Geothrix sp. 21YS21S-2: one gene and its partner. Each later gene encodes a partner of the first gene's protein in a complex. Links are inferred from orthologs where the notes say so. Each region holds a gene or a part of one and is shown in the gene's direction. Other genes may lie near its edges. The genes, in order: RAH40_RS14530 and mnmG.

Region 1 (14,523 bases):
GGATGGTACTTGCCCATCACGTCGCCCACCGTGCGGGCGGACTTCTTGTAGGCGCGGTTCCAGTCGTTGCCGCCTTCCTTCATGGCGTACAGGACGCGCCGGTGCACGGGCTTGAGGCCGTCGCGCACGTCGGGGAGGGCCCGGCCCACGATCACGCTCATGGCGTAATCCAGGTAGGACTTCCGCATTTCCTTTTCTATCTCGATGGGCTCGATTCGCTGGTTCTGGGTCATTCAGGCTTCCATTCGTTCCACGTGGAACAGGTGCGAAAAAGGCAAGGTTTTCAAGGGGAACTTAGACGTCGATGTTCTCGGCCAGCAGGGCGTTGTTCTCGATGAACCGCCTGCGGGGCTCCACGGTGTCGCCCATGAGGATCGTGAAGATCTCGTCGGCCTCCACCGCGTCGTCCACCTGGACCTGCAGCAGCGTGCGCCGCGTAGGATCCATGGTCGTCTCCCACAGCTGCTCGGGGTTCATCTCGCCCAGCCCCTTGTAGCGCTGGATGCCGAGCCCCCGCTTGCCTTCCTCGAGGATCATGACGAGCATCTCCTCGGCGTTGGCGAAACTGAGTTCCTTGGATTTGGTCGTGATGCCCGCCTCGGGTTCCTCGCCTTCCACCGGGGCGGCGGGCGCATTGCTCCGGCGGAGCTTGAGGCCGCCCCCCTGGAAGGTGGCCAGGTCCGTGTGGAGGGCCTTCAGCCGGCGGAACTCGCCCCAGTGGGAGACCTGTTCATCGATCCACAGGGTGATGGGCCGGGAGAGGTGCATGCGGGTCAGGCGCAGGCGGTGCACGGCGGGGATGGTGACCCCGTCCACCACCTCGGCGGGGATGGTCTCGAGTTCGCATTCGCCGAGCTTCTTGGCCAGGAGCCGGACCATGAGCTGCCCCAGATCCTCGTCCGACCCGAAGCGGGCCTCGTCCAGCAGGCCGTCCTCCAGGAGGGCGTCCACCAGGGGCCGGGCGTAGCCGCGCCGGTCCAGCTTTTCATACAAGTGTTTGACTTCGCCCCACTTCTTCATTTCGCGGACCAGGGCGGGCCCCTGGTGCTCGCTGCCGTCGGGCAGGGTCAGGACCCAGCCGTCCAGGGCCTTGTTGAAGAGGTACTCCTCGAGGGCCCGCTCGTCCTTGAGATACCGCTCCTGCTTGCCCTTCTTGACCTTGTAGAGCGGCGGCTGGGCGATGTACAGGTGGCCGCGGAGCACCAGCTCGGGCATCTGGCGGTAGAAGAAGGTCAGCAGCAGGGTCCGGATGTGGGCCCCGTCCACGTCGGCGTCGGTCATGAGCACGATCTTGTGGTAGCGGAGGTTCTCCACCTTGAAATCCTCGGCGCCGATGCCGGTCCCGAGGGCCTGGATGAGGATCCGCAGCTCGTTGGAGCCCAGGATCCGGTCGAACCGCGCCTTTTCGACATTGAGGACCTTGCCCTTGAGCGGGAGGATGGCCTGGGTGCGCCGTTCGCGACCCTGCTTGGCCGAACCGCCGGCCGAATCACCCTCCACCAGGAAGATCTCCGACTGGGCCGGGTCCTTCTCCTGGCAGTCCGCCAGCTTGCCGGGTAACCCGGCGCTGTCCAGCGTGCCCTTGCGCCGGGTGAGCTCGCGGGCCTTGCGGGCCGCCTCCCGGGCGCGTGCCGCCTCGATGGCCTTTTCCAGGATGGCCTTGGCCTCCCTCGGGTTCTCCTCGAAGAAGCTGGTGAGGCGGTCGTAGACGATGGTCTGGACGATGCCCTTCACTTCACTGGAGACCAGCTTGTCCTTGGTCTGGCTGCTGAACTTGGGATCGGGCACCTTGGCCGAGATGACCGCCGTCAGCCCTTCCCGGACGTCCTCGCCCGAGAGCGTGACCTTGGCGGACTTGAGCAGGTTGTTCTTCTCAGCGTAAGTATTGATAACGCGAGTCATTGCCGCGCGGAACCCCTCGAGGTGCGCGCCGCCGTCGCGGTTGCGGATGTTGTTGGTGAAACAGTAGAGCGTCTCCTGGTAGGTGTCGTTCCACTGGAGGCTCACTTCCACCGCGATGTCGGACTTGGTGTCCTCGATATGGATGGGGGGCTTGTGCAGGACGGCCTTGTTCCGGTTCAGGTGCTCCACGAAGGCGTCGATGCCGCCGGCGTTGAAGAAGTCGTGATGCTCCCCGCTGCGCTCGTCGGTGATGCGGATGTGGACGCCCTTGTTGAGGTAGCTCAGTTCCCGCAGGCGCTGGCTGAGGATCTCGAAGGAGAAGTCGAGCTTGAGGTGGAAGATCTCCTCGTCGGGCTTGAAGCGCACCCGGGTGCCCCGGCGCGTGGTGGGCCCCAGGAGGGCCAGGGGGGCGTCGGCCTTGCCCTGGGTGAAGGTCATGGCGTGCTCCTTCCCGTCGCGCCATATGGTGAGCCACAGGCGCCGGGAAAGGGCATTGACGCAGGAGACGCCGACGCCGTGGAGGCCGCCGGAGATCTTGTAGGAGTTGTCGTCGAACTTTCCGCCGGCGTGGAGGACGGTCATGATCACTTCCGCCGCGGACCGGTTCTCCTCCTTGTGGAGGTCGGTGGGGATGCCCCGGCCGTTGTCCTCCACCGAGCAGCTGCCGTCGTCGTGGATGTAGACGTCCACCCGGGTGCAGTAGCCCGCAAGGGCCTCGTCCACGGCGTTGTCCACCACCTCGTAGACCATCTGGTGGAGGCCGCTGCCGTCGTCCGTGTCACCGATGTACATGCCGGGGCGCTTCCGGACGGCTTCCAGATCGCGCAGCACGGTGATGTTGTCGGCGGTGTAGGTGGGTTCCGTTTCCTGCTGTTTGGCCTTGCTAACTTCTTCGGTCATCAATACTCGCTTTTCCTGGTTTCAGGGGGTGTTGGCTAGCTGGGATTCGCGAACTTAACGGGCATCAGGATGTACCTGAAGCTCATATCCTCGATGCTGGGGGACATGAAGATGCCCTGTCCCACATCGTCCTTGAACTGGTAGACGACCTCCTCGCCGGGGATGCGCTCGAGGAGCTCGGTGAGGTAGTCGATGTTGAAGGCCAGCTCCAGGGGGTTCTCCTCCCCGGTGAAGCTGATGGTGCCCTGGTTGACGCCTTCGTCGGGATGCTGGAAGAAGACGCGCAGGTTCGGGAATTCGAAGAAAAGCCGCACGTTCTTGTTGTAGTCGTCCTTCTTCAGGCCGACGACCCGCAGCGTCTTGAGGAAGTCCTCCCGGTCGACGATGACCTTGCGGGGCAGTTCGGAGGGCAGGACCTTCTCGTAGGCGGGGTAGTTGCCCGTGACCCGCCGGGTGGAGAACTTGAGGCCGGGCTGGTCCATGAAGAGGCTGCGCTCGTCCCAGGAGAGGGTGAGGTGTCCGTCGTCGCCCAGGCTCGAGGGCAGGAGGTCCAGGGCGCGCCGGGGGACGATGATGCGGGCGTCGGCCTCGAGGCCCGTCTCCATGGGGACTTCCACCACCGCCAGGCGGAACCCGTCCGTCGAGACGACGCGGATGAACTTGCGGCCCATGTGCAGGAGCACGCCCGAAAGCGCGGGCTTGGTGGCGTCCTTGCTCACGGAGATCGAACCGAGGTTGATCGCCTTGCGGAACAGGGCGGAAGGCACGACGACGCTGGGAAGGCCGGCCTCGGGCTTGGGCAGCTCCGGGAAGCCTTCGCCGGGCTGGATGTTGTGCTCCGAGTTGAAGCCCTTGGCGCGCAGCCAGATGCGGTTGCCGGTATCGGGCCACTCCAGGGTGAGCAGGCCGTCGGGGTAGACCCTCACGGTCTCCACGAACTTCTTGCCGGGGATGGCGACGGTCCGGTTGCCGCGCCCCTCGACGGGGATGACGGCCTCGAAGGCCAGTTCCATGTCGGTGGCCTTCAGTGTCATCTCGTGGTCCTGAACTTCCACCAGGACGTGCTGGAGGATGGGCAGCGTCACCCGGCGTTCCAGCGCGTGCTTGAGTATCCCGAGCGTCTTATCAAGACGTTCCTTGGAAACCTGTACTTGAAAGTTCATGATTCACCCTGATTATGCTGAGTGGCGGGCCAACCTGCGGAAATGACAGTCAAACCCTTAGTGTATCTGGAAAGGACGCCTCTGGGCAGGTGTGGGTCTCGGAGGCGGTGATGCGGATTGCGGGCCCGAGCCCGGAAGGGGATCACCCTGGGCGGGCCTTCTCCGCAGCGGATCCACAGGGGGGTCGGGCCCGGAGTGTGGAAACGTAACTTAAGATCTTTAATATCATTGGATGCTGTTGAGCAGGGAGTGCACCAGCTTGTGGAAATCGGCATCCTTCTGCATGCGGTTCTTCACCGAGTCCAGGGCGTTCATGACCGTGGAATGGTGCATGCCGTTGAAACTGTTGCCGATTTCGGTGAAGGAGGCGGCGGTGAGTTCGCGCGACAGGTACATGGCCACCTGGCGGGGCAGGAGGATGACCTGCTGGCGGGTCTTCTTCTTCATGAGGTCGCTGAAGGAGATGTTGAAGGTCTCCGCGGTCATCCGGCAGATGCGCTCCATGGAGATGGAGGCGGTGGCCTCGGAGCCCGTCTGCCCCAGGAAGGCCTCCTGGGCCACCCCAAGGCTGGGGGAGACGCCGAGGAAGCTGCTCTGGAACACCACGCGGGTGAGCAGGCCCTCCAGGTCGCGCACGCTGCCCTTGGCCTTGTGGGCGATGAAGGTGATGACGTCCTCGGGCACCTCGGGAAGGTCCTTGAAGACCTCGTCGTCGAGCTTCTTGCGCAGGATCGCCACCCGGGTCTCGAAGTCGGGGGGCTGGATATCGGCCGTGAGGCCCCATTTGCAGCGCGTGATGAGGCGGTCGTGGAGGCCCTCGAGCCGCTGGGGCGGCTTGTCGGAGGTGATGACGATCTGTTTGCCGTACTGGAGGAGGTATTCGAGGATGTAGAAGATCTCCTCCTGGGTGCGCTCCATCTTGCCCAGGGTCTGCACGTCGTCCAGGAGCAGCAGGTCGTTCTGCTGGTATTTCTTGCGCATGGGCTCGGTGTTCTTGGCCCGGATGGCGATGGTGAGCTCGTTGAAGAAGTTGTCCACCTTGAGGTAGGCCACCCGGAGGTTGGGCGCCTTGGCGAGGATGCCCTTGCCGATGCCGATCATCAGGTGGGTCTTGCCCAGCCCGGAGCCTCCATAGATGAAGAGGGGGTTCATGTTGAGGGTTGAATTGGGCTTGCCGTGGCTCTCGACCACGGCGTTGGCGGCGGCGAAGGCCAGCTGGCTGCTGGGGCCCACCACGAAACGGTCGAGGGTGTAGCGGTGGAAGCCCTGGGGGAAGGGCGAGTCCAGGGGGGTCTCCTGGACGGCGGGGTGCGCGCCCTTGCCCTTGGCGGGCTGGACCGGGGCCTTGGCGTCGCCCGCGACCATGAAGGCCAGGCGGAGGTTGGCCAGGTCGCACTGGACGAGGACGTCGTGGAACTCCTCGGCAAGCTGCTGCTCGATCCAGATCCGCGCGGAGGGCGACGGCACCTGGATCAGGAGGGTCGTGCCGTCGAAGTTGACGGCCTTGCACGGCTCGATCCAGTCATGGAAGGTGCGCTCGGGGAGATGGGTGGCCAGGCCTTTGCGAAGGGTTTCCCAGAGAGCGTGTGAATCGTTCGTTTGCATGGGAGGCCCTTTTTTCGATGGTGAACCCGCGCTGCCCGAAGCGGAAAACCGCTGCGGGCCTGGCGTCGGGTTGGTCCCGGAACTCCGGTCTGGATTCGGGAGAACTACTTTATCACCTGGAACCGGAGGTTGGGACCTCTCTTTGGGGTTGAGAGATCGAAGACCTGCTGGTAGCCTCAAAGGTTCGCCCTTTCCCTCCGGATGGGGCCATGAGGTGGATCATGAAGCGGACCTTTCAGCCCAACAACCGTCGCCGCGCCAAGACGCACGGCTTCCTCTCCCGCATGAAGACCAAGAACGGCCGTCTGGTGCTCAAGCGCCGGCGCGCCAAGGGCCGGCACGTCCTCGCACTCTAAGTGCCATGAGGGTGGCCGGGACCTATCGGGTCGTGCGGCGCCAGGATCACGCGGTCCCCGAAGTGGTTCCCCGCCCGCTGCTGGGCAAGGAGCAGGCTTTGGACGTCCGGGTGTGGCGCACGGCCGTAGGCGTCGAGCCCATGCTCCTCGTCAACGCGTCCCGCAAGCAGGGGCGCGCCGTGCAGAGGAACCGGTTCAGGCGCAGGGTCCGGATGGCTTTCCTGCACGTGCTTCGTGAACAACCTTCCTTAGGAGGCAGCCTCGGCGTGGTGTGGGTCCGTCCCGCACGCAGCGCCAAGAAGGGCTGCCCATTCTCGTACCTGGAAATCGTCGGCCAGATCCGTCTGGCCCTGAGCCGTTGGGAATCCCGATGAACAACCGGAATATGGTGATCTTCGTTGTCGCCAGCATCCTCATGCTGGTGGGCTACAACTACGCCATGAACAAGTTCTATCCTCCGAAGCCGGTGCCCCCGGTGGTGAAGATGGCCCAGACGGCCAACCCGGCTCCCGCCGCTCCGGCGATGCCCGTCCCTTCGGCCGCCACAGCTGCCATTCCGGCTGCGGGCGCCGTGGATCCCCAGGCCCGGTTCACCCTCAAGACCTCCGCCCTCGGTCTCACCTGGCGCAAGCAGGACGGCGCCCTCGTGCAGGTCGAATGGAAGGACGGCACCCCCTTCCTCCCCGAGGCCCGCAAGGACAAGGACGGCCATGAGGTCTCCCTGGACTTCCCCGGACTGGGCAGCGCCTTCCAGACCCGCTTCGAAGGCGAACCCGTGGTGACTTCCGTGGAAGGCGGACGGAATGTCGTCTTCACTTCCACCCAGGGGGACAGGCTCACCTACCTGGTGCCCGACAAGGGACATGTGGTCGAGATGCGCTGGTCAAGCCCCCGGGGCGCCGGCCTGAACCTCCTTCCCATGCCCTCCAATCTATTGAATGTGCACAGCTTGGGCCGGGTGTTCACCCTTGACGCCAAGGGCGTCAACGACGTCGCCTGGACCGACATGATGAAGGATCCCTTCTTCAGCTTCGTGGGCGCCAAGCGCAAGGTCCTTCCCCCCGCCTCCTCCAAGCTGGGCATGGACGCCGGCGTGGACCTGAGCTCCAAGGGCCAGCGGGCCTGGTATTTCGCCGCCATCTGGGACGCTTCGGCGACCACCGTGCGCGATGCGGCCCAGGGCTACAACCTCCTTCCCGACGCTTCCGGCAACGCCTCGGCCCGCCTCTACCTGGGCCCCAAGCAGGCCGAGGAGCTGGGCGCCTTCCACGCCCCGGGCCGTCCCGCCGACGGCAAGATCTTCCAGAAGATCCTGGACTTCGGCTTCTTCGGCCTCGTGGCCCAGCTGCTCTTCCTCATCCTGCGCGGCATCCACCAGGTGGTGCCCAACTGGGGCTGGTCGATCGTCCTGCTGACCCTGGTCATCCGCGGCGCCCTGTGGCCCCTGAACACCAAGACCACCGTCCAGATGATCCGCATGAAGGAGCTGGAGCCCCACCAGAAGGCCCTCCAGTCCAAGTACGAGAAGTTCGGCAACGACATGGCCAAGAAGGCCGAGATGCAGAAGGAGCTGATGGCCTTCTACAAGAAGAACGGCCACAACCCCATGGGCGGCTGCCTGCCCATGGTGCTCCAGATGCCCGTGTTCTTCGCCCTCTGGTCCATGCTGAACGCCGTCTACGAGCTGCGGCACGCGCCCTTCGCGTTCTGGCTCAAGGACCTCTCCGCCCAGGACCCCTTCTACGTCCTGCCCATCCTCATGGGCGTCTCCATGATCGTCCAGCAGGCCATGACCCCTTCCGTGGGCGACCCCACCCAGCGCAAGATGATGATGGTCATGATGCCCGTCATGTTCACCTTCTTCTTCGCCTCCACCCCCTCGGGCCTCTGCCTCTACTACCTGATGTTCAACCTCATTGGCATCCTGCAGACCTGGCTGGTCATGCGGTCCTACAAACCCCAGCCTGTGGTGGTCTGATCCGGAGGAAACATGCGCAAGGCCGCTTTGCCCCTTGAACAGGTTCCCGAACGCGTCGCCCAGTTGTGCGGCCACCTGGGCCTGAAGGTCACCGCCGAGCCCGGCCCCTCCGGGGACGAGACGCTCTTCCCCAACCGGATCGTGCTGGATGGCCCGGACGCCCATTGGCTTGCCGCCAACAAGGGCCTCGGCCTGGACGCCCTCCAGTTCCTGGTGCACGAGGCCCAGGGGGAGCGGGAGGAGAACCGGCAGGCCTACCTGGACGTCCAGTCCTTCCGCCTCTTCCGCATGAAGGAAGTGGTGGCCATGGCCGCAATGGCTGCCGAGCGGGCCAAGACCCTGGGCAGCTACACCTTCGCCTCCCTGAGCCCCCGGGAGCGCCGCTGGGTGCACCTGGTGCTCAGCCGGCAGCCCGGCTTCACCACGGAGAGCGAAGGCACCGGCACCTTCAAGGCCCTGAAGGTATCCCGGGTCTAGACCCCCGGGGGTCAGCATGCTCGACCCCATCTGCGCCCCGGCGACCCCGCTCCTGCCCTCGGCCATCGCCGTGGTGCGGGTTTCGGGTTCCGGGCTGGCTGATCGCCTAAGGCCCCTGGTGACCCTGCCTGCCGCCCGGCAGGCCGGCCTGCGGACCCTTGTCTGGGACGGCTACCGGGAGCGCTGCCTGGTGCTCCACTTTCCGGGGCCCGGAAGCTACACGGGCGAGGACCTGGTTGAATTCCAGCTGCACGGCAACCCTCTCCTGGTGCGGCGCTTCCTGGAGCATCTGGGGGGGATGGGCATCCGCATGGCGGAGCCCGGCGAATTCAGCCGGCGGGCCCTGCTCAACGGCAAGCAGTCGCTCCTGGAGGTGGAGGCCCTCCGGGATCTGGTGGCCGCGGCCACGGACACCCAGCTGCGTCAGGCCCAGGCCCGGAGCGGCGGCGTGCCGGCCTGGGTCGCCGGGGCCAGGGCGGCCCTGGCCCCCTGGATGGCCCGGGCCGAGGCCAGCGTGGACTATGGGGAGGACGAGGGCATCGGCCTGGATGTGGAGGCCATGCAGGCCGCCCTGGCCCCGGCCGCCGCCCTGTTCCACGTGGAACAGGGCAGGGCGGCGGGGGCGAAGTGGCTCCGGGACGGTATCCGGATCGCGCTGGTGGGCCGGCCCAACGCCGGGAAGAGCACCCTTTTCAACGCCATGTCCGGCCAGGACCGGGCCATCGTGACGGATCTTCCCGGCACGACCCGGGACGTGCTGGAGGTGCGGGCCCAGTGGGCGGGCCTCCCGCTCTACCTTTTCGACACGGCGGGGCTGCGCCATGCCGAGGACCCGGTGGAGCGCCTGGGGGTGGCCCGGGTTCGGGAGGTGCTGGAGCAGGTGGACCTGATCCTCCATCTGGTGCCCCTGCCGGACGCCGCACCGGACCCGGATATCCTGGAGCGGCTGGAGCCCTTCCGGGCCAAGGTGCTCACGGTGCGCAACCAGTCGGACCTGGGGGGAAACCCCTGCGGAGATCCCTGCGTCTCCGCGGCCGCGGGCGACCTGGAACCCCTGGCGGAGGCGCTCCGCCGGAGGTTCCTGGGGGCCCTGGCGCCGGACGCGTGCCTGGGCGCGCTGGATACGGCCCGGCAACGCGGGATCCTCGATGACCTGGTGGTGCAGATGGACCTCCTGGGCCAGCTGGGACCCGCCTCGCCCCCCGAGCTGGCCGCGTCCCTGCTCCAAGGCGCCTGGGGCCTCCTGGCGCGGCTCACCGGGGAGGACCGGGCGGAGACCTCCCTGGATCAGCTGTTCTCAGGGTTCTGCCTGGGGAAGTGACTTAGACTGGATCCGGAGTGCCACATGAATCCTGGTTTCGAGGCGGTCATCGGTCTGGAGGTCCACGTCCAGCTGTCGACCCGGTCAAAGATGTTCTGCGGCTGTCCCAATGCCTACGGTGGGGAACCCAATTCCCGCACGTGCCCGGTGTGCCTGGGCCTGCCCGGGGCCCTCCCGGCGCTCAACGCGGCGGCGGTATCCGCCGCCCTGCGCCTCGGCCTGGCGGTGGACGCGGATCTTCAGCCTCGGAGCACCTTCTACCGCAAGCAGTACGTCTACCCCGACCTGCCCAAGGGCTACCAGATCACCCAGGGGCCGGTGGCCATCGTCGAGAACGGGCATGTCATGATCCCGGGGGATCCGGTGGTGCGGGGATCCGAAGGCCCCGTTCGGGCGGGCATCGAGCGCGCCCACCTGGAGGAGGACGCGGGGAAGTCCATCCACGATGCCCACGGGCGGCATTCCCAGGTGGACCTGAACCGGGCCGGGGTGCCGCTCCTGGAGATCGTGGGCGCGCCCGACCTGCGCAGCGCCCAGGAGGCCTCGGACTACCTGAAGACCCTCCACCGGCTGGTGACGTTCCTGGGCATCTGCGACGGGAACCTGGAGGAAGGGTCCTTCCGCGCCGATGCCAATATCAGCGTGCGGCGTCCCGGGGAGCCCCTTGGCACCCGGGTGGAGATCAAGAACCTCAATTCGTTCCGGTTCGTGCGCATGGCCCTGGACTACGAGATCGCCCGGCAGACGGCCCTTTTGGAAAAGGGCGAACGCTTCGATCAGGAAACCCGGGGCTGGGACGCGGACAAGGGCGAGACCCGGAGCCAGCGGAGCAAGGAAGCGGCCATGGACTACCGCTACTTCCCGGAGCCGGACCTGCCTGCCCTGATCCTCACCGGGACGGAGATCGAGGCGGCGCGCGCGGCCCTGCCGGAGCTGCCGGAGGCCCGCTGCAGGCGGTTCATGGCCCAGCACGGCCTGACCGCCTACGAGGCCGGGATGCTGGTCCAGACGCCCGCCTTCGCGGCCTACTTCGAGGAGGTGGCCCGGTGCTCCGGCAACGGCAAGCAGGCCGCGAACTGGATGCTGGGCGAAGTGAGCCGGACGTTGAACGAAGGCTCGGGAAGGCTCGAGGAGCTGGGATTGCCACCCGAACACCTGGGCGAGCTGATCCGCCTGGTGGTGGAGGGCGTCATCAACCTGAATACCGCCAAGGAGGTGGTCTTCCCTGCGCTGCTGAAGGGGGAGGGGACCCCTGCCGGGCTGGTGCGGAGCCGGGGGCTTGCGCAGGTGACGGACCGTGCCGCCGTGCAGGAACTGGTGGACGGGGTGCTTGCGGCCCACCCGGGCCAGGTCGCGGAGTTCCGCGCCGGGAAGGTGGCCCTGCGGGGGTTCCTGGTGGGGCAGGTCATGAAGGCCGGCAAGGGGCAGGTCGATCCCAGGCTGGTGAACGAAGCCATCGACGAAGCGCTGGCACGGTAGGAGGACCCCATGGAGGAACGGCCCGAGGATCCCAGGGAAGGGCCGCCGCACGGGGGCGACCCGGATGCATGGAAATCCGTGGTCATGGGGCAGGCCTCCCGGGACCTGGTGCCGCCGCACCCCGAACCTCCGGAGACCCTGGAGGCGGAACTGGAGCGGGAGGCGCTGGAGGACCCCGCGGCCCATTCCAGGGAGGACCCCAACCCGCAGCCGACCCTCTGGCGGCTGGTGGTGCTCATCGTCGTGGCCGTGGCCGCGCTGTCGGTGGTGTTCGGCCTGGCAAGGTGACATGGAGGCTGCTGCCTGGGGGTGATACCATGGCCGCGATGCGGGGCGCGCCAATGCCCCCTGGGGAGTAAAGCATGGATCCGAAGGGTTGGGGCCTGAGCACGACTGCCATCCACGCCGGCAAGGGGCACAACGGAACCCGTTCCGTGACCACGCCCATCTTCCAGACCTCGGTCTTCGAACTCATGGAAAACGCCGAGGGCGCGGAGTTCGCGAACGCCATCGAACCGCCGCAGTTCTATACGCGGTGGGGCAATCCCAATTTCAGCGAGGTCCAGCAGGTGGTGGCCTCCCTTGAAGGGGCCGAGCGTGCGCTCGTGACCAGCTCGGGCATGAGTGCCTTCTCCACGGTCTTCGAAACCTTCTTGCAGCCGGGCGACCACGTGGTGGCCCCGGCCGCCGTGTACCTGGGTACCGAGCAGCTCCTGCGGCGCTGGGAGGCCCGCAAGGGCCTGAAGGTCACGTGGGTAGCCAATACCCTGGATGTGGCTGAATGGGACGAGGCCGTCACGGAACGGACCCGGCTGATCCTGACGGAGACGCCCTCCAATCCCACCCTGGCCGTCACGGACCTGGCCGCCATCGCCGCCATTGGCAGGCGCAAGGGCGTTCGAACCGTCGCCGACAACACCTTCGCGACCCCCATCTTCACCAAGCCGGTGGAACTGGGCATCGACCTGAGCATTTCCAGCGCCACCAAGTACCTGGGCGGCCACTCGGACCTGGTGGCCGGGGTCATCGCCGGCAGCGAGGCCGATATCACGGCCTGCTGGGCGACGGCCAAGCTCACGGGTCCCACCCTGGATCCCATCGCCGCGTGGCTGCTGCACCGGGGCCTGAAGACCCTCTACCTCCGGGTGCGCCGGGCTTCCGACAACGCGCAGTCCCTTGCCGCCTGGCTGCTTTGGCAGCCCCAGGTCGCCCGGGTGGACTACCCGGGCACGAAGGACCATCCGGGCCACGACGTGGCCACGCGGCAGATGCATGGCGGCTTCGGGGCCATGATGAGCTTCGAGCTGCGGGGTGGCCTGGTGGCCGGACAACGGTTCTGCGAGGCCCTCGGGATCATCACCCGGGCGGTGAGCCTGGGCGGGGTGGAAAGCCTCATCCAGCACCCGGCCAGCATGAGCCACCTGCGCACGGCCCCCGACGTGAAGGCCCGGCTGGGGATCACGGACGGACTCCTGCGCTTTTCCGTGGGCATCGAGGACGAGGCGGACCTCAAGGCGGACCTGGAGACCGGGTTCCTGGCCGCCGATGCGGCGAGGTAGGACGTGCGGCTGATCCTCAACGGCAAGGAACGGGAGACGCCCGACCTGGGCACGGTGGCGGACCTGGCCCAGTGGCTCATGCTCCCGGCCTTCGGCAGCGCCGTGGAGCTGAACGGGGTGGTGGTGCGCAAGGGCAGCTTCGGGACCACGTCCCTGAAGGACATGGACAGCCTGGAAGTGGTCCGCCTGGTGGGCGGGGGCTGATCAGAGCACGGCCAGCACGTCCCAGGATCCGCCAGGGAAGGCGGAGCGGGCCCTCAGGACGCCCAGCCGGGACACGTCCAGCTTGACCGGCGCGCCATGGGCGGGTTCGTCCGAGACGAAGCGGTGGAACTCGTCCACAAGGCCTTCCTCCAGGAGGCGGCGGGCCAGGATGCCGCCGCCTTCGAAGAGGACGCGTCCGACGCCCCGGGCCGCCAGTTCGTGGAGCAGGTGCTTCAGGCTGATGCCTCCGGGGCCCGGGGGCAACTGGAGGTCCTCCACGCCGCGGATGGGCGCACAGTCCTCCACGAGGGCCCTCAGGACGGGTTGGCCGGCAACGGGCAGCCATACCTTGCGGGTCCCGGGAAGCCGCCCCTGGCTGTCCAGGACCACCCGCAGGGCCTGCCGATGGGGGGCGGTAGGGTGGGGCCAGCGGTCGGTGAGCCGGGGATCATCCACCTCCACGGTCCAACGGCCCACGACCAGGGCCTCGGTGGCCCGGCGCAGGGCGTGGGCGAGGTTCTGGATTTCCGGGGAGGTCACCTGGGTGCTCTGGCCTTCTGGCCCCAGCGAGCCGTCGGCCCCAAGGGCCAACTTGAGCACCACCCAGGGAAGGCCCGTGCGGATCAGCTTGAAGAAGGGGGCGTGGAAGCGGGAACAGGCCAGCCCCAGGACGGATTCCGTCACCTGGATGCCGTGGGACCGGAGGATGGCGATGCCCCCGCCGTCGACCCGGGGGTTGGGGTCCTTGACGCCCACAACCACCCGGGTGACGCCGGCGCGGATGAGTGCGTCGGTGCAGGGGGGGGTGCGGCCGTGGTGGCAGCAGGGCTCGAGCGTCACGTAGGCCGTGGCGCCCCGGGTGTCCTGGTCCCTCAGTTCCGCGTCCCGGAGGGCCATGATCTCGCCGTGGGGGTCGCCGGCCCGCGTGTGGACGCCCTGGCCGATGACGGTCCCATCCTGCACGAGGACGCAGCCCACGGGCGGGTTGGGGCTGCTGAGGCCCACGCCCGACATGCCCTGGCGGATGGCCAGAGCCATGAAATGCTCGTCCCCCGTCAGGGTGGCCGGGTCCGGGAAGGGCCCGCCGCAGGCCAGTTCCCAGGCAAGGAACTCGGTGAGGGGCAGGGGTGCTTCACACATCGAGGAGGCCATCCACGAAGGTCTCGGGATCGAAGGGAATCAGGTCGTCCACCTGTTCGCCCACGCCCACGAAGGCGATGGGGAGCTTCAGACGTTCCAGGATGGCCACGGCCACGCCGCCCTTGGCGCTGCCGTCCAGCTTCGTGAGGATGAGGTCCGTGATGCCGGCGGCCTGCTTGAAGGCCTCGGCCTGGACGAGGCCGTTCTGGCCGGTCGTTGCGTCCAGGATGAGGATCACGCGGTGCGGGGCCTCGGGGATGACCTTCTGGAGGCTGCGGCGGATCTTCTCCAGTTCCCGCATGAGATGGTCCTTGGTGTGGAGCCGCCCGGCGGTGTCCACCAGCACCCAGGGGATGCCCTTGGCCAGGGCGCTGGTGGCGCCGTCGTAGGCGATGGCGGCGGGGTCGCCTCCCATCTGGTTGCGGATGACCGGAACGCC
Region 2 (14,585 bases), 150 kb from region 1 along the record:
TAGGCGAAGACGAAGCCCTTGTTGGCGAAGTTGAGGGGGATGTTCTCCCCGCCCTTGACGCCGGCCTCGCGCTTGGCGATGAGGACTTCGACCACCGTGGTGTAGTTGTAGCTGGAGGCCGCGAGCACCCGGGGGGACTCGGCCACGTGCAGCTGGGAGATGTCCTGGCCCGCCCACCAGATGTTCTTGTCGGCGCTGGCGGCGACGGCGCGCAGGGCGCCCATGGCCTGCTGGGAGGAACCGGTGAGGAAGTCCGCTCCGGCCTTCATCTGGGTCTGGGCCAGCTCGGAGGCCTTCACGAAGTCGCCGAAGCTGCCCGTGTGGGCGACCTTGACGTTGACCTTGGGGTTCGCGGCCTTGGCGCCGAGGACGAAGCCGCGGTCGTACCGGGCGGCGTCACCGCCGTCGACGGGACCCACGAGGCCCACGGTATTGGTCTTGGTGACCATGCCGGCGATGATGCCGTTCAGGTAGCCGGTCTCCTCGCTCTCGGGCATGTAGGTGAAGACGTTCTTGCCGCCGATGTCGGCGCTGGTGCCGAACACGAAGGTCGTGTCCTTGAAGTCGGGGGCCATCTCGTTGACCAGGTTCTTGTACTGGGCGCCGTGGCAGATGATGATGTCGAACTTCTTGGAGGCGTACTGCCGGGCAGCGGAACCCGCGTCCACCGGCTTCATCTTCTCGCTGTAGCTGTACTCGACCTTGGCTTCGCCGTATTCCTTCTGCACGGCCTTGATGGCGTCGTGCATGGACTGGCACCAGCCCTTGTCGTCCACGGTGGACTCGACGATGAGGGCGATCTTGACCTTGGCCTTGGGGGGGGCTGCGGAGAGCCCGCAGGTGAATGCAAAGACCGCTCCTAGAGCGAGAACTGGCTTCCTCATGGTCTGCCTCCTGGTTGGGGTGAAGGGATTTGTCGTTCGCAAGTGTACCCGGTCCCGGGCGGATGACTGGTTTTTTTCCTGGAATAATAAAAATTTGTCCACCCCGTTGCCTTACCCTGGTAGCCTCCCCGGCAACGAAACGGAGGTTTCCCCATGGTCGACCAGCCCGGACCCACGTCCGCCCAGATCCTGCGCCATCTGCGCCGGGCCAACGCCATCGCCGCCCGGGCCGTGGCCATGGGCCACCACCCCTTCGGGGCCCTGCTCGTGGCCCCCGACCACGAGACGGTTCTCCTGGAGCAGGGCAACGTCAGCACCGTGAACCACGCCGAAAGCGTCCTGGCCCGCACCGCGGACATGAACTTCTCTTCAGACTATCTCTGGGAATGCACGCTTTACACCACTGTGGAGCCCTGCGCCATGTGCGCGGCGACCCAGTACTGGGCCAATATCGGCCGGCTGGTCTACGGCCTGGATGAGCGGCGCCTGCTGGAGCTGACCGGGGACGACCCGGAGAACCCGACCATGGACGTGCCGGCGCGCTACATCTATGCCCACAGCCAGAAGGCGATCCAGGTCACCGGGCCGGTCCTGGAGGTGGAAGGGGAGATCGCCGAACTGCACCGGGGCTTCTGGAAGAGGACGTAGATCCTTCCTCGCCGAGGAAAACAGGATCTATCGGCCGCTCTTCTTCCAGTCGGCCAGGAAGCCTTCGATGCCCTTGTCGGTCAGGGGATGGGCCAGCATCTGGTCGAAGACCTTCGTGGGGATCGTCGCCACGTGGGCGCCGGCCAGGGCGGACTCGGTGACGTGGCGGGGGCTGCGGATGGAGGCGGAGAGGACGTTGGTCTCCAGGTCGTAGTTGGTGAAGATCGTCACCAGGTCCTCGATGAGCTCCATGCCCACGGCGTTGATGTCGTCCAGGCGGCCCACGAAGGGGCTCACGTAGGTGGCGCCGGCCTTGGCGGCCATGAGGCCCTGGGTGGCGCTGAAGCAGAGGGTGACGTTGGTGCGGATGCCCTCGGCCTTGAAGGCGTGGGTGGCCTTGAGGCCCTCGGCGGTCAGCGGCACCTTCACCACGACGTTCTTGTGGATCTTGGCCAGGAGGCGGCCCTCCTTGATCATGGTGGGGGCGTCCAGGGCGATGACCTCGGCGGAGATGGGGCCGTCCACGATGGCGCAGATCTCCTCGATGATCGCCTCGAAGGGCTTGCCGGATTCCTTGGCGATGAGGCTGGGGTTGGTCGTGACGCCGTCCAGGATCCCCCATTCGTTGATGCGCTTGATTTCGCTGATGTTGGCAGTGTCGATGAAGAATTTCATGGGGTCTCCGGTGGGGCCTGGAGGTCGCGCGCCCCGTCGACGTCGGGACCGGCCGGGGCGCGCGGGGTTCGCCTGCCAAGCACCCCCATTCTCGCAGGTCCCCGGGGGCGCAGGAAGTGGCCCTGGTTACAATGGGGCTCAGGAGACCTCCCATGCCCTTGACCGAACTGGCCGTCCTGGACCGCGGATTCGTGAAGCTGGTGGACCACATGGGGTCCGACCTCAGCGTGGTGAACGCCGCACGGGTGTCCTTCGGAAAGCGCAAGGAGGTGTACGACGAGGCGGACGGCAAGCTCATTTCGTACCTGGCCGAGCACGACCACACCTCGCCCTTCCGGCACACGGCTCTAACTTTTCATGTGAAGGCACCGATCTTCGTCTTCCGGCAGTGGATGAAACACCGCATTGCCAGCGAATTTAATGAAATCAGCGGCCGCTATGTGGAGTTCCCAGAAGATGAATTCTTTGTTCCCGAGACCTTTCGCCGCCAAGCCAAGGTGAACAAGCAGGGATCCGAGGGCCAGGTGGACGGCGAGGCGAGAGACCAGGCCCACGCCCTGTTCCTGGACGCCTGCCGGAACGCCGTCGCCCAATACAAGAAACTCATCAGCCTGGGCGTCTGCCGCGAGCAGGCCCGCTGCGTGCTGCCCCTGGGGCTCTACTCCGAGGTCTACTGGACGGTCAGCCTCCAGGCGGCGGCCCACTTCATCCGGCTGCGCACCGACGGCCACGCCCAGTGGGAGATCCAGCAGTACGCCCACGCGGTGCGCCGCATGGTCGAGGAGCTCTTCCCCAACTCCCTCAAGGCCCTCCTGGAGAACGTCCACCCGTGACCCTCCCGCCCCTCAATCCCGCCCTGTTCCACCTGGACGCCGACCACCTCTGGCTCATGCACTGCTCCGAGGGACCCGTGCCCCGGTCGGTGGTGCGCAGCATCCGGGCCTACCTCCACAAGGAGCTGTGGCCCTGGGAGCTGAAGTGGAAGGAGGACTACCTGGGCATCCCGGACGCCCTGCGCCGGGAGGCCGCCAGGATCGTGGGCGGCGAGGCCGCGGACATCACCCTCACCCCCTCCACGTCGTCGGGCCTGGTGGCCGTGGCCCAGGGGATGCGCTGGAGCCGCGGGGACGAGGTGGTGGCGCCCCTGGGGGAGTTCCCCACCAACATCTGGCCCTGGAAGGCCCTGGAGGCGCGCGGCGTGCGGTTCCGGGAGATCCCCCTGTGGGAGGGGCACCAGGCCGGGGCCGCCGCATGGAGCTCCACGCCCCCCGCGGCCGGGGACGACGTGGAAGCCCGCCTGCTGGCCGCCCTGGGCCACTCCACCCGGGTCCTGGCCGTTTCCTGGGTGCGTTTCCAGGATGGCCTGAGGCTGGACATCGCCTCCCTGGGCGCGGCGTGCCGGGCCCGGGGGGTCCATCTGGTGGTGGACGGCATCCAGGGCGCCGGAACCCTGCCGGCGGACCTGTCGGGGGCCAGCGCCTTCGCCTCGGGCGGGCACAAGGGCCTCCTGGGCCCCCAGGGCCAGGGGTTCCTGTGGACCGACCCGGCCTTCCGCAAGGACCTGATCCCCCTGGGGTCCTGGATGTCGGTGGAGGAGGGCACCGCCTTCGACCGCGCCTCCACGGACCACGACCGCGCGTGGCTCGCGGACGGCCAGCGCATGGAGCCGGGGACCCTGAGCATCGTCTCCTGCGCCGGGGCCCTGGAATCCTTCCGCACCGTGAACGAGGCCGGCATCCCCGCCATCGCCGCCCACATCCGCCTCCTGCAGGAGCGCTTCCTGGAGGGGCTGGCGAAGAACCCCGCCTGGGCCGGGGAGGCCGGGCGCCTGCGGACCTTGCTGGAAGCGGGGCGCCTGGGCTCCATCCTGAGCCTCCACCACGGCGGCCGCGGACCGGCGGCCATGCACGAACTCCTCATGAAGGGCATGCGGCGGGGCGTCTACGCCTCCGTGCGGGAAGGCTACCTGCGGGTGGCCTTCCACGGCTGGCACGAGCCGGAGGACGTGGAACGCGTGGTGGATTGGCTGGAATAGTCGCTCTACCATGGAGGGTCGCCCCGGAGAATCCATGACCCCACTGCTCCTCAGCCTGCTGCTCGCCGCCGCCCCGGTGGTTCCCGACGGGGGGACCGTCGTGGCCAAGGGCCAGAGGTTCCTGGCCGAAGTGGCGCGCACCCCCCAGGAGCAGGCCCTGGGCCTCATGCGCCGGCAGTCCCTGGCCAAGGACCGCTGCATGATCTTCCTCTACCCCGAGGAGGGCAACCGCAGCATCTGGATGAAGAACTGCCTCATCTCCCTGGACGTGGCCTGGGTCAGGGAGGACGGCACCATCGTGGAGACCGCCGAGGCCGTGCCCCCCTGCTCCCCCATGCGGGGCGACGACTGCCCCACCTACGGCGGGGCCGTGCTGTCCCGGCACTTCGTGGAGTTCCCCTCAGGCACCCTCCGGCGCCTGGCCCTGCGCAAGGGGGACCGCCTGGGATGGAGCCTGGTCCTCAGTGACGGCGCCACCGTCACCGGCGGCCTCCCGGTGCCCGCCGAGGGCGCGAAGCACAAGAAGGGCAAGAAGAAGTAGCTACCCGACCGGGACGTCGGCCTCGGGGACCTTCTTGACGGGGGGCTCGACGCCCCTCCACCCGGTCCTCCAGGCCAGGTTCATGGCCAGGGAGCCCAGGATGAACGCCGCGAAGAAGTAGACGAAGAACCGCTCCCGCAGCACCGGGATCATGGCCAGGACGAAGAGGATGGCCAGGGTCAGGAGCCGGGCCGCGCCCGGGCTCGCGGAGCGCTTCTTGAAGCTGGGGAAGCGCACGGTGGAGACCATGAGCAGGCCCACCAGGACCAGCAGGGCCGCAAATACGTAGGCCACCCACGGCCGGGTGGGGGCTTCGGGCCAGCAGAGGATCACTGCGGCGACGCAGGCGGCGCCCGCGGGGATGGGCATGCCCACGAAGAAGCGGGAGTCCACGAACCCGACCTGGACGTTGAACCGGGCCAGGCGCAGGGCCCCGCAGGCCACGAAAAAGAAGGAGGCCCCCCAGCCCACGGCGCGCAGCTGGGGATCGGCCAGGCCGAGCTGGAAGAACCCGTAGCGGTAGGCCAGGATGGCGGGGGCCATGCCGAAGCTGAGGACGTCGGCCAGGGAATCGAGCTGAACGCCGAATTCCGTGGCGGTATTGGTGGCCCGGGCGACGCGGCCGTCCAAACCGTCGAATACACCGGCGGCGAGGAGCAGGCCGGCGCCCCACAGGAAGTTGACGCCCGGGTGGTCACCCGCGGCGTTGATGGACATGACCACGCTGGAAAACCCGCAGAGGACGGACAGCAGCGTGATGGCGGAGGGCAGGGCGAACTTGGACCGGGCCACGACCCGCCGCCGGCGCTCCCGGCGCTCCTCAGGGTTCATTTTCTGTTTCATGTACCCGATTCTCCCACTAAACCCTTGTGAGGCGTGCGAGCAAATTTACCAGTCCGGCTCCGGCACCGATTATGCTGGCAACCCCCTGGAACCCTGCCTACATTGGGAAGACTTGACTGGAGGGATCCATGGACAGGGTGCTGCAATTCGTTCTGGTGGTGGTGCTTCTGGTCCTGACGGGGTTCATCGTTCCCCTCCTGCTCCAGCTCATGCGCACGGCCAAGGCCGTGGAGGCGCTGGCCGAGAGCGCCCGGGAGGACCTGCGGCAGATCTCACGGGACGTGCACCAGACGCGCGAGAGCCTGGACCGGGTGACGGGCCTGGTGGAACGGAGCCTCGAGTTCCCGGCGACCGCGGGAGGCCTGGCCGTGGCCCTGGTGCGGTCCCTGACCGGCCTTTTGGACCGCGGGCCCTCACCTTGGCTGGAGGCCCTCCTGACAGCGGTGAAAATCGGCATATCTTTCTTCAAGCGGCCCCCTGGGGACGCCACTGAAAAGGAGACGCCACATGAGTGATTCAAGGGATACCACGGGTTCCACGCTGCTGTTCTTTCTCCTGGGTGCCGCGGTGGGCGCGGTGGTGGTGGCCCTCACCACCCCGAAGACGGGCCGGGAGCTGCGGGGCGACCTCAAGGACATGTCCAACAAGGTTCGCGACAAGGCCCGCCGCCTCGGCAACGAGATCTATTCCAACGCTGCCGACGGCGTGTCCGACGAGGCGTCCCGGGGCTGATCCCGTATAGACTGGGTGCCGTGGGGCATTCATGCAGCTGGTGGTCATAGGAGGCGGGCACGCGGGCATCGAGGCGGCGAACATCGCGGCCAGGATGGGGATGCCCACGGTCCTCCTCACCATGAATCTGGACCAGCTCGGCCAGATGAGTTGCAACCCCAGCATCGGCGGGGTGGGCAAGGGGCACATGGTGCGCGAACTGGACGCCCTGGGCGGTGCCATGGGCCGGCTCGCGGATGCCACGGGCATCCACTTCCGCATTCTCAACGCCAGCCGCGGGGTGGCCGTGCGGGGCCCCCGGGCCCAGGCCGACCGGGTCAAGTACCGCACCGCCTCCCGCAACCACCTGGAGCGCCTCCCCGGCCTGCGCCTCGCCCAGGGCCTGGCAGCCGAGCTGAAGTGGGCCGGGGGCCGGCTCTGCGGCGTGGACCTGGTGGACGGCTCCTTCCTCCCTTGCGACGCGGTGGTGGTCACGTCCGGCACCTTCCTGAACGGCAAGGTCCTCATCGGGGAGCGCAAGCTGGATTCCGGGCGCGCCGGGGAGCCCCCCTCCACCCATCTGGCCCAGCAGCTGCGGGCGCTGGGACTGCGTTGCCGGCGCCTGAAGACCGGCACCAGCCCGCGGGTCAACGCCGACACCATCGACTTCAGCCTCCTCGAGCCCCAGTGGGGGGACCCGGTGCCCCGCCCCTTCAGTTTCTTCAGTCCGGGGATCCACCAGCGGCAGGTGCCCTGCCACATCGTGCACACCACGGCGGAGACCGAGCGCGCGGTGCGGGAGAACCTGGGGCGGTCCTCCATGTACGGGGGCCACGTGGAAGGGGTGGGCCCGCGCTACTGCCCCTCCATCGAGGACAAGTTCGTGAAGTTCCCCGGCAAGGACAGCCACCAGATCTTCGTGGAGCCCGATTCCCTCGAGACCCGGGAGATCTACCTGGCCGGCCTTTCCACCTCCATGCCCGTGGACGTCCAGGAACGCATGGTGCGAAGCCTCCCGGGCTTCTCCCGCGCCGAGATCCTGCGCCCCGGCTACGCCATCGAGTACGACAGCTTCGACCCCCTCCAGCTCACCCGGGGCCTCCAGGTGAAGGACCTCCCGGGCGTCTGGTTCGCCGGGCAGATCAACGGCACCACCGGCTACGAGGAGGCCGCGGGGCAGGGCCTCATGGCCGGCGTCAACGCCGTGCGGAGCCTGCGCGGCCAGGAGCCCGTCGTCCTGGGGCGGGACCAGGCCTACATCGGCGTCATGATCGACGACCTGGTCACCAAGGGCACCGACGAGCCCTACCGCATGCTCACTGCCCGGGCCGAGCACCGCCTGGCCCTGGCCTGCGACCTCGCCGACGCGCGGCTCCTGGACGTGGCCCGGGAGGTGGGGGCCCTGTCCCCCGGGGAGCTGGCCACGGTGGAGGCGCGCATGGATCGCCGCGTCCGCCTGCGGGAGCAGTGCGAGGCGGCGTGGGTGGCCCCCACCTCCCCCTTCGGCCCCGTCGCCGTCCGGGCCGGCCTGACCCTGGCCTCGGGCATGACGCTGCTGGACCTCCTCCGGCGCCAGCAGATCACCCCGGAGCTGGCCGACGCCGCCCTGGACCTGCTGGACGGCTGGAATCTTCCCCAGGAAGGCTGGGATCCCGACTGGGAGCGGGACATCCTGCTCTTCGAGACGCGCTACCAGGCCTTCCACGAACGGGAGACCCGCCTTCTCCAGGGCCAGCGCGCCTGGGACCACGTGCGGATCCCCGTGGACTTCCGGGTGGAGCACCTGCCCGGCCTGAGCACGGAAGTGAAGGAGAAGCTCCAGCGCCACCGCCCCGAGACCCTGGGCCAGGCCTCCCGGATCCCCGGCATCACCCACGCCGCCGTGACCCTCCTGCACCTGCTCCTGGAGCGGAACCGCCCCGCCTGAAGTCAGGTATTTTCCCTTCTCGCCGAGGCAGCCGAGGTTCGCCGAAAAAGCTCGGTCAACCCAGTCTTTTCACCAGGTCCTTCAGATACTCCAGGAACGGCTCCCGCAGGTCGTCCCGCTTCAGGGCGAACTCCACGTTGGCCTTCAGGTAGTCCAGCTTGTCCCCGGTGTCGAAACGCCGCGCCGGGATGGGCGCCGCCACCAGTCGCCCCGCCTCGGCCATGACCATCAGCGCGTCGGTGAGCTGGTACTCCCCGCCCACGCCGGGCTTGATGCGGGCCAGGTGCTCGAAGACCTCGGGCAGCACCACGTACCTCCCGACCACGGCCCACCGGCTGGGGGCATCCTCGGGCCGGGGCTTCTCCACGATGTGGTCGACGTCCCACCAGGGCAGGCCGGGGGATCCCGGCCTGCTCACGATGCCGTAGCGGGACACGTGGCTCTCGGGCACCTCCTGCACGCCCACCACGGACTTGCCCGTGGCCTCGTAGGCGGCGATGAGCGCGCCCAGGGCGGGGTCGTCCTCGTCGAAGACGTCGTCGCCCAGGAGGAGGGCGAAGGGCTCGTCCCCCACGGCGTGCCGGGCGCAGAGCACGGCGTGGCCCAGGCCCAGGGGCTCGCCCTGGCGCACGTAGGAGAACTGGCCCAGGTGGGTGATGCCCTGGACGAGCTTGAGGTCCTCGCTCTTGCCCCGCCGGTCCAGGGCCTCCTCGAGCTCGAAGGCCACGTCGAAGTGGTTCTCGATGGCCTGCTTGCCGCGACCCGTGATGAGGACGATGTTCTCGATCCCGGCGTGGATGGCCTCCTCGACCACGTGCTGGATGACGGGCTTGTCCACCAGGGGCAGCATCTCCTTGGGCTGGGCCTTGGTGGCCGGCAGGAACCGGGTTCCCAGGCCCGCGACGGGGATGACGGCTTTCCGGATCTTCTGCATGGCCAATTATGGCATGGCGGGGAGGGGGAAGCGCATGGTGGTGCCCTTGCCCTCCTCGCTCTCGATGTGGATCTCGCCTCCGTGGGCCCGGATGATCTCGCGGCAGATGGCCAGCCCCAGGCCGGTGCCCTTGCCGTCGGGCTTGGTGGTGAACATGGGCTTGAAGACCTTGGGCAGCACCTCCGGCGGGATGCCCATGCCCGTGTCGGCGAGGCTCACCAGCCAGCGGCGCCCCTCGGGGTCGGGCTCCACCGTCAGGTCAAGACGGCCCCCGTCGGGCATGGCGTCCACGGAGTTGTTCACCATGTTCAGGAAGAGCTGCTCCATCTGCTTGCGGTCAACGTGCAGCACGCAGGGATCCGGCGCCTGGAGGCCGAAGGTCACCCCGTGGCTGGCCAGCGTCGGGCTCCAGAGGCGCTGGAGATCGGCCATCAGGGGCCCCAGGGGCACGGGCTCGGGGTGGATCCGGGGCCGGCGGGTCGTGCTCATCATCTTCCGGACGATGTCCCCCACCCGCTCGATCTGGCCGCGGATGACGCCCAGGCGGTCCCGGGTGCGTTCGGAGACGTCGCTCTGCCCCTCCAGGAGCTGCAGGTGGCTGTTGACCAGGTTGAGCGGGGTTCCCACCTCGTGGGCAAAGGCCGCCGTGAGCTGGCCGGCGACGGCCAGCCGCTCCTGCTGGCTCAGCTCCTCCCGCAGCAGGGCGTTGCCCTCCATGAGGTTCTCGAGCTCCTGGTTCTTGGCCTGGAGGGCCGAGAGGGCGTCGTGGATGCGGTTCTGGAGGCCTGCGTTGAGGCCCTTGATCTCGGCGATGAGCTGCTCCCGTTCCAGGGAGGCGCGCTCGAGCTGGGCCGCCATGAGGTTGAAGCGGTTGGCGATGATCCCCAGCTCGTCGTTGCTGCGCACGTCCGTGCGGGCCGAGGGATCCCCCCGCTCCAGGCGGGTCATGGCGTCCGTGATGCTGCGGATGGGCTCGGTGACCACCGTGGCTAGGATCACCCACAGCAGGATGAACTCGCCCAGGAGCACGAAGGGAAGCCTGACGTAGGTGTTCCGGAGGTTGTGGTCCCACACCGTCTCCCAGTGCTCCAGGTCGCAGTAGGTGCGGATCAGGCCCAGGGGCGGCTGGCCCTTCTTGGGATTCTTGATGGGCAGGTAGAACTTCCAGGCCCGGTTGCCGGTGTTGAGGTCCACCAGCTCGGCCTGGGGCCCGCCCCGCATGTAGCTGCCGATCTCCTTGCCGAAGGTCACCCCCGCGTCGTCCGCGGAGGACGTGACCAGGGCCACCTCGTCGGCGCCCTCCCGCCTGAACACGTCGATCTGGAAGATGCTGCGGTCCTCGCCCGCCAGGCCTTCCAGGAGCTCCTCGAGGGCGCGCTGGTTCTTGAAGTCGTGCAGGTCCTTGTCCCAGCGCTGGAGGATCTCCGTCTCCACCACCGACGAGGTCTCCCAGGCCAGGTTCCGGGTGTAGTTGAGGATCTCCCGGCGGCTGTTGCGCGTGATGGAGTAGGCCACGGCGATGGTGAGCAGGCTGGTCACGAGGGCCGTGACGATGAAGAGCTTGGCGTGGAGGCTGCGGAACCACCCCAGGGGGACGTATTTCATGGGTTCCCTTCACCGGGCAGGCCGAGGCCCTCCCTCAGCGCGGTCCTGAACGCGGCCAGCGGCATGCCCGCGGCCGCGATCCGGAACCGCTCGTAGGCGCCCAGCCGGGCTTCGCCCACGTAGGCCAGGAGCTCCAGCGTCCCCGAGGCGAGCCGGGCGCGGCTCCTCGCCGCCAGGCCCTCGTAGAGATCCTGGAGGAGCTCCTCCAGCATGGCGAGGTCATGGTGCTCCCCCAGGGCCGTCTGGAGTTCCTTGAGCTGTCTGAGCCGGGCCTCGGGCGGGGCCTCGAAGGCCGCTCCCAGGACCTCCAGGGCATAGCGGAACCGCTTGACCCGGATGCGCGCCGCGTGGAGGGCGGGCGGGTCCTCCCGTTCCAGGAGCCCCGGCAGGGGCGAGAACGCCGCCTCCAGCCTCGGGTCCAGCGCGTCCCAGACGTCCGCGGCCAGGTTTCCGGGAAGGAAGGGGTCGGGAAGGCTGGGCACCTTGAGGAGGTCGGGCAGGCGCTTCAGGGAGAGGCCCTCCAGGTCCCGGGCCATGGCGCGGCGGGCCTTGCCCCGCTTGGCTTCGAGCACCTCCAGGGCGTGCTCCAGGGCCGAGCCCGTGGCCAGCCCCGGCACCGCGAGGCGCTCCAGCCACGCGCTGTGCACGTCCAGCTCCCGGGTCAGGCCCAGGGCCCGGGTGAGCTCGCGCAGCCTGCGTCCCTGGCGCCGGAAGCCGGGGTACAGCTCGGGCCGCACCAGATCGAGGACGCTCCGCAGCCTCCGGGAGCCCACCCGCACCTGATGGAGCCCTTCGGGGTCCTGCTGCCAGGCCGGGTCCGCCAGGAGCCCGGCAAGGTGGTCCACCCGCGCCTCCAGGGCGCGGTGCAGGAGGATGCTGAGTTCCAGGGCATGCATGTGACCATCATAGAGAAGAAATAATCCGCACGCCGTTCCCGGATGCGAAATTTTGGCGTAAAATCCCTGGACGAGGTACGGATGGACAGCATCAACATCAAGGGCGCCCGGGAGCACAATCTCAAGAACGTGGACCTGGTCCTTCCCCGGAACAAGCTGGTCGTCATCACGGGGCTGTCCGGCAGCGGCAAGTCGAGCCTGGCCTTCGACACCCTCTACGCCGAGGGGCAGCGGCGCTACGTGGAGAGCCTGTCCGCCTACGCCCGCCAGTTCCTGGACCAGATGGAGAAGCCCGACGTGGACAGCATCGAGGGGCTGTCCCCCGCCATCTCCATCGAGCAGAAGACCACCAGCCGCAACCCGCGTTCCACCGTGGCCACCGTCACCGAGATCTACGACTACCTTCGGCTCCTCTTCGCCCGGGTGGGCCAGCCCCAGTGCATGGCCTGCGGCCAGCCCATCGCCAGCCAGACCATCCAGGAGATGGCGGACCAGATCCTCGCCCAGCCCCAGGGGATGAAGATCCAGGTGCTCGCCCCGGTGGTGCGCGCCCGCAAGGGCGAGTACAAGAAGCTCCTGGCCGACCTGATGAAGCGCGGCTACATCCGGGCGCGGGTCAACGGGGCGATGCTGGACCTCACCGACGGCGTCCCCGACCTGGACAAGCAGAAGAAGCACACCATCGAGGTGGTCATCGACCGCCTCAAGAACGCCGAGGGCATCAGCACGCGCCTGGCCGACAGCCTCGAGATCGCCTGCAACCTCGCCGAGGGCTCCGCCCTGGTGGACCTGGGGGGAACCGAGCGCCTCTTCTCCTCCAAGCTCGCCTGCAACAACGCCAAGTGCCAGCGCTTCGGCATGGGCATCCCGGACCTGGAGCCCCGCTCCTTCAGCTTCAACTCGCCCTTCGGGGCCTGCCCCACCTGCGACGGCCTGGGCTTCAAGCGCCAGTTCGCCGAGGAGCTGATCGTGCCCAACCCCGAGCTGAGCATCAGCCAGGGCTGCATCGTCGCCAGCGGCTGGAAGTCCGCCGGGGAGGACGGGTGGCGGGCCCAGTTCCTGGGCCAGCTCTCCAAGGCCCTGGCCTTCAGCCTGGACACGCCCTGGAAGAAGCTCTCCGCCGACGTGCGCCGCGTGCTCCTCTACGGCCTGGACCGCAAGATGAAGTTCGTCTACCAGAACAAGGGCAACCGCTACGAGTTCATGCACAACTTCGAGGGCGTCGTGGGCAACCTCGAGCGCCGCTACCGGGAGACCTCCAGCGAGGAGATCCGCGCCGAGATGGAGGAATCCATGCGGATCACCCCCTGCGAGGCCTGCGACGGCACCCGGCTCAAGCCCGAGATCCTGTCGGTTTTCGTGGGGGGCCTCCACATCGCCGCCGTGAGCGCCATGAGCGTGCGGGACGCCCGGGTGTGGTTCGGGAACCTGCGCCTGGAGGGCAAGGACGCCGTCATCGCCGGCAAGGTGTTCAAGGAGATCAACGAGCGCCTGGGCTTCCTGGACGACGTGGGCCTGGGCTACCTGACCCTGGACCGCTCCGCGGCCACCCTCAGCGGCGGCGAGGGCCAGCGCATCCGGCTGGCCACGCAGATCGGCTCCAAGCTCCAGGGCGTCATGTACGTCCTGGACGAGCCCAGCATCGGCCTCCACCAGCGGGACAACCAGAAGCTGCTGAACACGCTCAAGGAGATGCGGGACCTGGGCAACACCGTCCTGGTGGTGGAGCACGACCTGGAGACCATCCTCGCCGCCGATCACGTGGTGGACCTGGGTCCCGGCGCCGGCGAGCACGGCGGCTACGTCGTGGCCCAGGGCACCCCGGAGGAGATCAGGCGGAGCGAGGCCTCCATCACGGGCCACTTCCTCTCCGGCAGGGAATCCATCGCCGTGCCGCGCAAGCGCCGCAAGGCCACCCGCGGCCACATCCAGGTCACCGGCGCCCAGGAGAACAACCTGCGCAAGGTGGACGCCGCGTTCCCCATCGGCCTGTTCACCTGCGTCACCGGCGTCTCGGGCTCAGGCAAGAGCACCCTCGTGAACGAGATCCTCTACAAGGCCCTGGCCAACCAGCTGCACCAGGGCGCCCACGTGGTGGGCAGGCACAAGGCCATCAAGGGCCTGGAGCACGTGGACAAGGTCATCGACATCGACCAGGCCCCCATCGGGCGCACCCCCAGGAGCAACCCCGCCACCTACACCGGGCTCTTCACCCCCCTGCGGGACCTCTTCTCCCAGCTGCCCGAGAGCAAGGCCCGGGGCTACACGCCCGGCCGGTTCAGCTTCAACGTCAAGGGCGGCCGCTGCGAGAAGTGCGAGGGGGACGGCGTCCTCAAGATCGAGATGCACTTCCTGCCCGACATCTACGTCACCTGCGAGCAGTGCAAGGGCAAGCGCTACAACCGGGAGACCCTGGAGATCCACTACAAGGGCCACAGCGTCTCGGACGTGCTGGCCATGACCGTGGAGGAGGCGCTGGCCCTCTTCGGCCCCATCCCCGTGCTGGCCAACAAGCTCCAGACCCTGTCGGACGTGGGCCTGGGCTACATCCGGCTGGGCCAGAGCGCCACGACCCTGTCCGGGGGCGAAGCCCAGCGGGTCAAGCTGGCCCGGGAGCTGTCAAAGCGTCCAACCGGGCGCACCCTCTACATCCTGGACGAGCCCACCACGGGCCTCCACCTCAAGGACATCCAGAAGCTCCTGGAGGTCATCGGGCGCCTCATGGACGCCGGCAACACCGTGGTCGTGATCGAGCACAACCTGGACGTCATCAAGACCGCCGACCACATCCTGGACCTGGGCCCCGAAGGGGGCGCCGAGGGCGGCCTGGTCATCGCCACCGGCACCCCCGAGGAGGTCTCCCGGAACAAGGCCAGCGTCACCGGC

What was found.
Region 2: the proteins of RAH40_RS14530 (region 1) and mnmG are in contact, whole or in part, in a solved structure (PDB 9HIP), measured with the Escherichia coli proteins. The link is inferred for Geothrix sp. 21YS21S-2 from one-to-one orthologs.

The regions. Positions count from the first base shown.
Region 1 is NZ_CP132910.1:3,301,929-3,316,451, forward strand. What follows is about bases 7,626-10,549. They hold RAH40_RS14530 (tRNA modification GTPase), read left to right. Parts: upstream 7,626-8,397; coding sequence 8,398-9,702; downstream 9,703-10,549. Other genes in these bases: yidC (membrane protein insertase YidC), read left to right, coding at 7,626-7,904; RAH40_RS14525 (R3H domain-containing nucleic acid-binding protein), read left to right, coding at 7,917-8,381; gatB (Asp-tRNA(Asn)/Glu-tRNA(Gln) amidotransferase subunit GatB), read left to right, coding at 9,727-10,549. Also shown: gyrA (DNA gyrase subunit A), read right to left, coding at 1-233; gyrB (DNA topoisomerase (ATP-hydrolyzing) subunit B), read right to left, coding at 295-2,802; dnaN (DNA polymerase III subunit beta), read right to left, coding at 2,838-3,965; chromosomal replication initiator protein DnaA, read right to left, coding at 4,191-5,570; rpmH (50S ribosomal protein L34), read left to right, coding at 5,792-5,926; RAH40_RS14515 (ribonuclease P protein component), read left to right, coding at 5,989-6,300; more of yidC, read left to right, coding at 6,297-7,625; more of gatB, read left to right, coding at 10,550-11,181; RAH40_RS14540 (hypothetical protein), read left to right, coding at 11,191-11,469; RAH40_RS14545 (PLP-dependent aspartate aminotransferase family protein), read left to right, coding at 11,544-12,740; sulfur carrier protein ThiS, read left to right, coding at 12,744-12,944; bifunctional diaminohydroxyphosphoribosylaminopyrimidine deaminase/5-amino-6-(5-phosphoribosylamino)uracil reductase RibD, read right to left, coding at 12,945-14,084; signal recognition particle-docking protein FtsY, read right to left, coding at 14,077-14,523. UniProt on the Escherichia coli protein: Exhibits a very high intrinsic GTPase hydrolysis rate. Involved in the addition of a carboxymethylaminomethyl (cmnm) group at the wobble position (U34) of certain tRNAs, forming tRNA-cmnm(5)s(2)U34.
Region 2 is NZ_CP132910.1:3,451,019-3,465,603, forward strand. What follows is about bases 5,841-8,826. They hold mnmG (tRNA uridine-5-carboxymethylaminomethyl(34) synthesis enzyme MnmG), read left to right. Parts: upstream 5,841-6,389; coding sequence 6,390-8,264; downstream 8,265-8,826. Other genes in these bases: RAH40_RS15205 (hypothetical protein), read left to right, coding at 5,841-6,141; RAH40_RS15210 (YtxH domain-containing protein), read left to right, coding at 6,134-6,358; galU (UTP--glucose-1-phosphate uridylyltransferase GalU), read right to left, coding at 8,320-8,826. Also shown: RAH40_RS15170 (BMP family protein), read right to left, coding at 1-884; RAH40_RS15175 (nucleoside deaminase), read left to right, coding at 1,038-1,532; fsa (fructose-6-phosphate aldolase), read right to left, coding at 1,560-2,207; thyX (FAD-dependent thymidylate synthase), read left to right, coding at 2,360-3,040; RAH40_RS15190 (aminotransferase class V-fold PLP-dependent enzyme), read left to right, coding at 3,037-4,242; RAH40_RS15195 (DUF192 domain-containing protein), read left to right, coding at 4,277-4,783; pssA (CDP-diacylglycerol--serine O-phosphatidyltransferase), read right to left, coding at 4,784-5,626; more of RAH40_RS15205, read left to right, coding at 5,755-5,840; more of galU, read right to left, coding at 8,827-9,198; RAH40_RS15225 (sensor histidine kinase), read right to left, coding at 9,205-10,803; RAH40_RS15230 (CHAD domain-containing protein), read right to left, coding at 10,800-11,699; excinuclease ABC subunit UvrA, read left to right, coding at 11,781-14,585. UniProt on the Escherichia coli protein: NAD-binding protein involved in the addition of a carboxymethylaminomethyl (cmnm) group at the wobble position (U34) of certain tRNAs, forming tRNA-cmnm(5)s(2)U34.